2 regions of the Clostridium intestinale genome follow, and region 2 is predicted to be linked to the other one. Evidence: a T-box and tRNA genes for the amino acid it is inferred to sense, from the RefSeq annotation. Region 2 holds a T-box; the other holds one or more tRNA genes.
What was found. A T-box is a leader RNA that pairs with one kind of tRNA and senses whether it is charged. The one in region 2 lies ahead of P8F83_RS16215 (glycine--tRNA ligase), so its partner is inferred to be a tRNA-Gly.
Positions count from the first base shown of each region.

Region 1 (5,181 bases), 160 kb from region 2:
TAATAATTACCTTTCAATATTAGAAAAAAAGTATAGTTATGATGATATAGGAATTATAGTTGAAGAATATAGCTGGAAGGAGCATAAGTTTACTCTAGTGTTTAAGGATGGATCCATATGGAATAGTTCAGGAATACTAACAAGTTCTAAATCGGAAGAAAATTATAAATTAATGAAGAGTATAGAGGATAAAAGTGAAGTGAAAGCTATAGAATTGAAATAAATATTTTAATATTATATATAGATGGTATTAAAATCAATGTCGAAAAATAATTGATAGAAAGTTGTTTCAAATATATTGACGAATTATGGTGAAAAATATATAATTTAACTATACAAAAGATAATTAATAAATACTAAAGAATACGTGTATAAAATACTATATTAAATTTAATAAAAAAACTAATGAAGGATCAAGATCGGTGGTTATTATATAAGATAATCACCGATTTATAATTTTTCCATTAAATTAGTAAATTTTTTATTGATTTCTTGTTAAATACATGTATAATATTAAATGTAGAAGTTGCAGATGTGGCGGAATTGGCAGACGCACTAGACTTAGGATCTAGCGCCTACGGCGTGGGGGTTCGACTCCCTTCATCTGCACCAAATATGCGGAAGTGACTCAATGGTAGAGTGTCACCTTGCCAAGGTGAAAGTTGCGGGTTCGAATCCCGTCTTCCGCTCCAAAAAAAGAAACAGCTAAAGCTGTTTCTTTTTTTTACGATAATTTTAATGCTAATTGAGCTAATTTCAAATCTTCTAACATTTCGTAGGTGTAAAAGTAATTGCCCATAAGATAGAATACAATATCCTCTTTTAGGTAACCTTCTTTATATAACTTTAAACTTTTAGTTAGTTTTTTAAAGGAGTTATTGGAGATGTTAAGAATATTTGATAACTCATAGACCGTATAATATTCTTTTGGTAATATATTTAAAAGCTTATTCTGTAACTCTAACTTATACTTAAGGTCTGTTTCCTCACATCTATGTGGACCATTTTTACCTCGATGATGCTCTTGACATAGATATTTATAATTTAGAGGGAAGTCTAATCCACCTTCACTTCTGTGAACAATGTGATGAATATCAGCTTTTTTTCCACAAATCTCACAATAATACAATCAACTAACACCTTCCTATTCAAAATATTTTATTTACTAATATTATATGATATTGGGAGTAAAAGTTCAATCTATAGAAGTGAATATGAAAATATGAACATTAAAGATTGGATAGGATGAACTAAAAGTAATTGGAGAGCTTGAAATAGGGTAAATAATACTATATACTAAAGTTATAGATATATTAAAAATGAGGGTGATGAATTTGAGGATGCAATTTAATTCATTTGACTACTGGAAAGAACAGATAAACAAAAGCAGAACTATAAGAGGTCATGTATTTGTAGATGAACCTATAAATAAGAAAACTGTATATCTCCATAGCCTTATTTTTTGTAAAAATACTGGTATAGAGAATGTATGGGCACCATTTCCAAATGCTAAAGCATTATTAGGATATATACAATATTCTTTTTTGCAGGAAGCCTTTTATAAGTGGATATACAGCAGGGAAGAAAAGATCAACTTTATTCCATACAATACAACCGAAGAAGTGATTAGTAAAGCTGCTAGAGATAAAAAAATAACAAGTAAAGAAGAAAATAATATGAGAAGGCATTTAAATATGATAAAAAAATGCTGGGATTTAAGTGAAGATAGAATTCTTTTAGAACTTAGAAAATTCTCCATAGATTTTAATAAGACGTGGCTAGGGGACAATACTGAGTTCATATATTTAAAGACTTTTTCTAAAGCTGAGGACTTGGGATCTTTTGTATTAGAAACTGGGAAATTATTAAATACTGATAATAAAATTGAGGATAAAATAGGCATGGATGAAAACAATTTCATAAGAGTCTGTAAAACAGCATCTTCTATTAAAAAGAGTGGAGAAGAGCTTAAGGACATCCTAGCTAAAAAGCTTACTGAAATATTATAAAAAACTTGACATTTATTTTATGAGTAAATATAATAAACAATGTGAGTTGCGTCTTTAGCTCAGCTGGATAGAGCAACGCCCTTCTAAGGCGTGGGCCAGGGGTTCGAATCCCTTAAGACGCACCAGTTTTTTTTGGGATGTCGCCAAGCGGTAAGGCACCGCACTTTGACTGCGGTATTCGTAGGTTCAAATCCTGCCATCCCAGCCAAAAAAACTTGACAAGATTATGCATAATATGTATAATAATTCTTGTGTTATTGCGGGTGTAGCTCAATGGTAGAGCCCTAGCCTTCCAAGCTAGTTACGTGGGTTCGATTCCCATCACCCGCTCCATTTTATGCACCATTAGCTCAGTTGGTAGAGCACCTGACTCTTAATCAGGGTGTCCCCGGTTCGAACCCGTGATGGTGCACCAGAAAAGAACTATGTTAACATAGTTCTTTTTTTGTTGTCTTAAATTATATCTATTTCATCCAATAATTGTTTCAATGATACTAATATGTTAAAATATACGTAATGCAATTCCAAAATGAACTTAAATAGGAGTGATATAATGTTTAGTCCAGAGGAAATACAATCTTTAAATGAATTAGAGTTCCTACTATATAACTACATAAGTAAAAATAAAGATAAAGTTATATATATGAGAATAAGAGATTTAGCTGATGAAGTTCATGTATCAACAACAACAATATTGAGATTTTGCAAAAAAATGAATTGTAATGGATTTGCAGAGTTTAAAGTTAAACTAAAGATGTTTATTGAGGAAGAAGAAGGCAAACTTTTAAATGATGATAAAAGCACTTTTATAGAATTTATGAATAGAGCAGCAACAAAGGATTTTGAGGATTCAATGAAAATGGCTTGTGATGCAATATACAAGTCAAGTAATTTATTAATTATAGGAATAGGGAATTCAGGAGCTATTGCTACTTATGGTTCTCGTTATTTTGCATCTTTAAATAAATTTGCAGTATATATAGATGATCCATTTTATCCTGTAAGCGGAGAATACTTAGATAATGGGGTAACAATTGCTTTATCAGTATCAGGGGAAACTCCTACTATAATAAATCATGTAACAAGATTAAAGAAAAAAAATAGTACTATTATAAGTATAACAAATAGTAAAAGTTGTACTTTAGCTCAGATGTCTGATATAAACATATCCTATTATGTGCAGTATGAAACTTATAAGTACTTTGATATAACAACTCAATTACCTGTAATGTATATATTAGAAACATTAGCAAAGCGTGTATTTAATTTAACTCAAAAGGATAAAAATAAGCAACTATAATAAAAAACAACTTGTTTTTTTAAGGTAACTTATTTTTAGGTAAAAAACTAGTTTTTTTAACCCTTAAAACCATTTACAAATGTTTTGGAAACGAATACTATAGTGGTGAGAGGGGGAGATCAGAATGATATATAGAAAGCTTGATGAATTTAGTCCCGATTTCTTATGGGGATCTGCGTCAGCAGCATATCAAGTAGAAGGAGCATGGAACGAAGATGGTAAAGGACCATCCGTATGGGATGAGTATGTTAGAATTCCCGGTACTACATATAAAGATACCAATGGAGATGTAGCAGTAGATCATTACCATAGATATAAAGAGGATGTTAAGCTTATGGCTGACATGGGATTAAAGGCTTATAGATTTTCGATAGCTTGGAGTCGTATATTTCCTCAAGGTAATGGCGAGGTAAATGAAGAAGGTTTAAAATTTTATGATAATTTGATAAATGAATTAATACAATATAATATAGAACCTATCATAACTATTTACCATTGGGATTTACCACAAGGTTTGCAAGATCAATACGGAGGATGGGAGTCAAGAAAAATAATTGATGATTTTAATGAATATTGTATAGCTCTATATAAGAGATATGGGGATAGAGTTAAGTATTGGGTAACATTAAATGAACAAAATGTTTTTATAACTCATGGATATGAGAAAGCTGTACACCCACCGAAAGTTACTGATAAAAAAAGAATGTATGAAGCAAACCATATTGCAAGTTTAGCGAATGCTAAAGCTATTCAATCTTTTAGAAAATATGTGCCAAATGGAAAGATTGGACCAAGCTTTGCATTTTCACCAATATATGCGTTTAGCTCAAAACCAGAAGATGTACTAGCATTAGAAAATGTTGAGGAAATAAGTAATTATTGGTGGCTCGATGTGTATTGTTGGGGAGAATACCCTAAAATAGCATGGAAATATTTAAATAAATTAGGACTAGCACCAACTATAGAAGATGGGGATATAGAGTTATTAAAAGCAGGAAAACCAGATTTTATGGGAGTTAATTATTATAGAAGTGGAACAGTTGAAATGAATCCTTTAGAAGGTGGAGTTGAAGAAGCTGTTGCAAAGATGAATACTACTGGGAAAAAAGGTACTACTGCTGAAAGTGGCGTTCCTGGAGTATTTAAAAGTAAAAACAATCCTTATCTAGAAGCTACGAATTGGGATTGGGAAATCGATCCACAAGGGCTAAGAATTGGAGTGAGGAGATTGACAAATAGATACAAATTGCCTATACTTATAACTGAGAACGGTTTAGGTGAATTCGATACTCTTGAAAATGACAATGTAAACGATGACTACAGAATAGAGTATATAAAAAAACATATAGAAGCATGTCAAGAAGCTATAACTGATGGAGTTGAATTAATAGGATACTGCACATGGTCTTTCACAGACTTATTGAGTTGGTTAAATGGGTACCAAAAGCGTTATGGATTCGTGTATGTAGATAGAGATGAAAATGATGAAAAAGACCTAAGAAGAATAAAGAAAAAGAGCTTTCATTGGTACAAGAATGTAATAAAAACAAATGGTCAGCAATTATAATTTATATATCGAAAGGGGTTTTTATTATGAAAAAAATCTTATTAGTATGCGCAGCAGGCATGTCAACAAGTCTTTTAGTTAATAAAATGAACAATGCTGCAAAAGAAAAGGGGGTGGAAGTAGAAATAACAGCTCTGCCAGTATCAGAAGCAGATAAGCTTACTGATGAAGTGGACATAGTGCTTTTAGGACCACAAGTTCGCTTTCAAAAGCCACAAGTTGATGCTTTAGTTAAGGGAAGAATTCCTGTTGAAGTTATCGACATGAGACTTTATGGAACTATGAATGGAAAAGCTGTTTTAGAA
Region 1 is NZ_CP121166.1:2,987,075-2,992,255, reverse strand. It holds gene P8F83_RS15380 (hypothetical protein) at 1-223, shown strand, start outside; tRNA gene P8F83_RS15375 (tRNA-Leu) at 529-612, shown strand; tRNA gene P8F83_RS15370 (tRNA-Gly) at 618-692, shown strand; gene P8F83_RS15365 (HNH endonuclease) at 725-1,129, opposite strand; gene P8F83_RS15360 (hypothetical protein) at 1,341-2,009, shown strand; tRNA gene P8F83_RS15355 (tRNA-Arg) at 2,058-2,134, shown strand; tRNA gene P8F83_RS15350 (tRNA-Gln) at 2,143-2,217, shown strand; tRNA gene P8F83_RS15345 (tRNA-Gly) at 2,269-2,342, shown strand; tRNA gene P8F83_RS15340 (tRNA-Lys) at 2,349-2,424, shown strand; gene P8F83_RS15335 (MurR/RpiR family transcriptional regulator) at 2,563-3,309, shown strand; gene P8F83_RS15330 (glycoside hydrolase family 1 protein) at 3,434-4,876, shown strand; gene P8F83_RS15325 (PTS sugar transporter subunit IIB) at 4,903-5,181, shown strand, end outside.
Region 1: it encodes a tRNA-Gly, which carries the amino acid that the T-box ahead of P8F83_RS16215 (glycine--tRNA ligase) is inferred to sense. The anticodon was not compared.

Region 2 (5,181 bases):
TTATGCAAAACTCAACTCAATGAATATTTTATGAATCAGAGAAGAGAATTTACACTACCTTTAGAATTTAATGGTACAAAATTTCAAAAAAGTGTATGGAATGAACTATTAAAAATCCCTTATGGTAAAACTGCTAGTTATAAAGATGTTGCTGTCTCTCTTGGAAATCCTAATGCATCCAGAGCAGTTGGCGGTGCTGTAAATAAGAATCCATTATTTATAATTGTTCCTTGTCATAGAGTTATTGGTTCTAATGGTGCACTAGTAGGTTTTGCTTTGGGAATTGATAAAAAAACTTATTTACTAGATATAGAAAAAAATCACCCGGGTAAATAAATCCCAGGTGATTTTTATTAAAATTCTAATTTTTTGCTTATATATGCTTCTAGTTCATCTATCTTAATTCTGATTTGATTCATTGTATCTCTATCTCTAACAGTTACTGATTCATCTTCCATAGTATCAAAATCAACTGTTATACATAATGGAGTACCTATTTCATCTTGTCTTCTATATCTCTTTCCTATACTTCCAGCTTCATCATATTCTATATTAAAGTTTTTAGCAAGTTTTGCATATACTTCATCTGCTTTTTCTGATAACTTTTTAGATAATGGAAGTACAGCAGCTTTAAATGGTGCTAGTGCTGGATGTAATCTTAATACTGATCTTACATCTCCACCATCTAATTCCTCCTCATCATATGCATCGATTAAAAATGCTAATGCAACTCTATCTGCTCCTAATGAAGGTTCTATACAATATGGTACGTATTTTTCATTAGTAATTGGATCTAAATAATTCATATCTTGACCAGAATGTTCTTGGTGTTTTTTAAGGTCATAGTCAGTTCTATCAGCTATTCCCCATAATTCTCCCCATCCAAATGGGAATAAGTATTCTATATCAGAAGTTGCATTTGAGTAGAAAGAAAGTTCTTCCGCTTCATGATCTCTCATTCTTAAATTACTTTCATTTACACCTAAGTTTAATAAGAATTTCCAACAATATTCTCTCCAGTAACTAAACCATTCTAAATCTGTTCCTGGCTTACAGAAGAATTCTAACTCCATTTGTTCGAATTCTCTTGTTCTAAATACGAAGTTTCCTGGTGTTATTTCATTTCTGAAAGATTTACCTATTTGAGCTATTCCAAAAGGTACTTTCTTTCTTGAAGATCTTTGAACAGCTTTAAAGTTTACAAATATACCTTGAGCTGTTTCTGGTCTTAAGAATATTTCTGATTTAGCATCTTCTGTTACACCTTGGAAGGTTTTAAACATAAGATTAAATTTTCTTATATCAGTAAAGTTTTTCTTTCCACATTTAGGACAAACTATATTGTTTTTATCTATATAATCTTTAAGTTCTTCATTGCTCCATCCATCAGCTGTAGCAACTTCTGCTCCATTTTCAGTCATATGATCTTCTATTATTTTATCTGCTCTGAATCTTGATTTACAATCTTTGCAATCCATTAAAGGATCTGAGAATCCACCAACGTGTCCTGATGCAACCCAAACTTCTCTATTCATTAAAATTGCACAGTCTACTCCTACATTGTATGGACTTTCTTGAACGAATTTTTTCCACCATGCTTTTTTTACATTGTTTTTAAATTCAACTCCTAAAGGACCGTAATCCCATGAATTCGCAAGTCCTCCATATATATCAGAGCCTGGGAATATAAATCCTCTATTTTTACAAAGAGCCACTATTTTATCCATAGTCTTTTCTACTGCCATTTTAATACCTCCAAATATTTTTTTATAATAAAAAAAGACCTCTTACCATAAAGGGACGAAAATATCTTTCCGCGGTTCCACCCTTCTTGGCAATAGCCCTACTTTCAAAGTTTAAGCACTCAAAAGCTCCCTTCATCTTAACCACATAATAGCTTTCACCATCCGCTATCTCTCTAAAACATAATTAAGAATACTCCTCTTTATCATCATGCATATTTAATTATATAATAATTTTATCAGATAATACTTTATTGTCAATTTAAATCTGAAATAAAAAAAAGCAGCCTATAGCTACTATTTAGAAAATTTGGCTCCGTGGAGAGGGCTCGAACCTCCAACCTATCGGTTAACAGCCGAGTGCTCCACCATTGAGCTACCACGGAACATTAATCACAAGTATTATTATATCAAGTTATTTGTAAAAATCAATAGCTTTTTTGAAAAATTTTAATGTTTTTTAATAAATTTAATTAAAAAACCGCCGTTAATACGGCGATTTATTAATTTACGATTTATTGTAGTGGCTTCATTGTTGGGAATAAGATTACGTCTCTTATAGACGCTGAATCTGTTAAGAACATTATAAGTCTATCTATACCTATTCCTAAGCCACCAGTTGGAGGCATACCTGTTTCTAAAGCACTCATGAACTCTTCATCTATCATGTATGCTTCGTCATCTCCAAGCTCTCTTTCTTGTTCTTGTTGTTTAAATCTATCTCTTTGAACGATAGGATCGTTTAATTCAGAGTATGCATTACATATCTCTCTTCCAAATACAAATCCTTCAAATCTTTCAGTAAATTCATCATTTCCTCTCTTCTTTTTAGTAAGAGGAGAATTTTCGACTGGATAATCTATAACAAAAGTTGGTTGTATTAATTTTTCTTCACAGAATTCTTCATAAAGAGCATTAAGAACTTCACCCTTAGTAACTTTATCTAACGGTTTCTTAAACTCTAAGTGTTTTTCTTTAGCTATAGCTTGAGCTTCTTCATTTGTAGCTACAGCATTATAGTCAAAGCCAGTATGCTCTTTTACTATATCAACCATAGTTACTCTTCTCCAAGGTGGCATAAATTCTATTTCTGTTCCTTGGTAATTTACCTTAGTTGTTCCATTAACCTTTTGACAAACGTAAGCAACTAAGTTTTCAGTTAGTTCCATCATGTCGTTATAGTCAGCATAAGCTTCATATAATTCTATAGTTGTGAACTCTGGATTATGTTTTACTGACATACCCTCATTTCTGAAGATTCTTCCCATATCATAAACTTTTTCAAAGCCACCTACTATACATCTTTTTAAATGTAGTTCTGTAGCTATTCTTAGATACATGTCTATATCTAAAGTATTATGATGAGTTGTGAATGGTCTAGCAGCTGCTCCACCTGCACTTGTTTGTAACATTGGAGTATCTACCTCTAAATAGCCCTTTTGATCTAAGAATTCTCTTATTCCAGAAACTATTTTTGATCTTTTTATAAAAGTTTCTCTTACTTCTTGATTCGTAATTAAGTCAAGTTCTCTTTGTCTATATCTTAAATCTGGATCTTTTAATCCATGCCATTTTTCTGGAAGTGGTTTTAATGACTTAGATATAAGTTGGAATGCATTAACCTTAACAGAAATTTCTCCAGCCTTAGTTCTAAATACTTCACCTTCTGCTGCTATCCAATCTCCTAAATCATAAGTTTTAAACTCTTTAAGATTTTCTTCTCCAACAGCATCTAATTTAATAAATAATTGCATTTTCCCATCTCTATCATGGATATCTGCAAAAACAACTTTTCCTTGCCCTCTTTTAGACATTAAACGTCCAGCTATAGTTACAGTTTTTCCTTCAAGAGTCTCAAATTCATCCTTTACTTGAACTGAAGTATGAGTTCTTTCAACTTTATATACATCAAAAGGATCTTTTCCTGCCTCTTGTAGTTCTACAAGTTTCTGTCTTCTTAATCTTTCCTGCTCATTAAATTGAGCTTCCAACTGGTTTATACTTATCTCTTCATTTGACATTGGTGGTCCTCCATTAATCTCTTCTAATTCCTAATACTTCAAACTTATTTACCCCTTCAGGTACTGTGATTTCAACAACATCTCCAACTTTTTTACCTAAAAGCCCAGCTCCTACAGGAGATTCATTTGAAATTTTATAATTTATTGGATCTGCTTCAGCTGATCCTACTATTACATACTCAACTTCTTCATCAAATTCATAGTCTTTTATTTTAACTTTAGATCCTATTGATACTCTATCTGTTGATATTTCAGACTCATCTACAACAACTGCATTTTTTAACATGTTTTCTAATTGAAGAATTCTTCCTTCTGTAAAAGCCTGCTCATTTTTAGCTTCATCGTATTCTGAATTCTCACTTAGATCCCCATATCCTAGTGCAACTTTTATTTTTTCAGTTATTTCTTTTCTTTTTACAGTTTTAAGGAACTCTAGTTCCTCTTCTAATTTTTTTACACCTTCATAAGTTAATATAACTTTTTTTTGTTCGCTCATGTCTTTCTCCCCTTCTATATGGTTCATCATATAATATATCATATTTTATCTTTAATTTAATAGTTTTTCCTATATGATTATTTAAAATATTATAAAGCTTACGCTATTACATGTCAATAAGAGTTGATATCAATTTCTTTTTTGCCAAATCTAATCTCTTCTATATTAACTTTATTACTATCAAAAAAATCTTCTACTCTCTTACTAATATTAATATCTGATTTAAGCAAGGCTCCTAGAAGTTCAGGTGAAACCCTTTCTTCATAATCATTTATTGATAATAACACATCATTAACCACTAAATTACCGAATTGTTCTGGCTCATAAAAACTATCTAAATACCAAACTCCTATATCACCATAACTTTTAGCTTTATCACTTATAATAAAGTCTATCCCTTTAGTATCATTAATATTAGTTGTGAATTCAGGTGAAACTCCGTAATTAAGCAGTATGTGACTTCTTATATTATTGACATTTTTAAAATTCCTAGTAACTAACACTATTCTCTTGGTATATTTTGCACATTCCTCAATAAGTGATAGATTATTAGTATTTCCACCATCTTCGATTGCTATAACGGAATTTTTTACAGTTTTTTTATTATTAATTAGTATTATAGACATAGATCTAACAATACAAAATGAAAGTACATTTTTTTGAAAACTATCTAAATAGTCTAAATCGTATAATCTATTACCTCTAACACTAACTGAGCTCCATGTTGCTCTTCCTATAGCTCTCAATATATTATAAGAGTAAGCATCCTTATTATAATTAGGCGGAATACTTACTCGAGTTATTTCTTTATCTAATAAACCTAACTTTTTAGGAATATATGTTTTTGTTTTTAATTTATCTAGTATTTTATTTATAGAGTTATACTTAAAGTATGGATCTCCTTCTCTAAGTCTTATGTCTA
Region 2 is NZ_CP121166.1:3,150,688-3,155,868, forward strand. It holds gene P8F83_RS16210 (methylated-DNA--[protein]-cysteine S-methyltransferase) at 1-336, shown strand, start outside; gene P8F83_RS16215 (glycine--tRNA ligase) at 354-1,745, opposite strand; T-box leader at 1,794-1,961, opposite strand; tRNA gene P8F83_RS16220 (tRNA-Asn) at 2,054-2,128, opposite strand; gene lysS (lysine--tRNA ligase) at 2,258-3,763, opposite strand; gene greA (transcription elongation factor GreA) at 3,777-4,259, opposite strand; gene P8F83_RS16235 (hypothetical protein) at 4,373-5,181, opposite strand, start outside.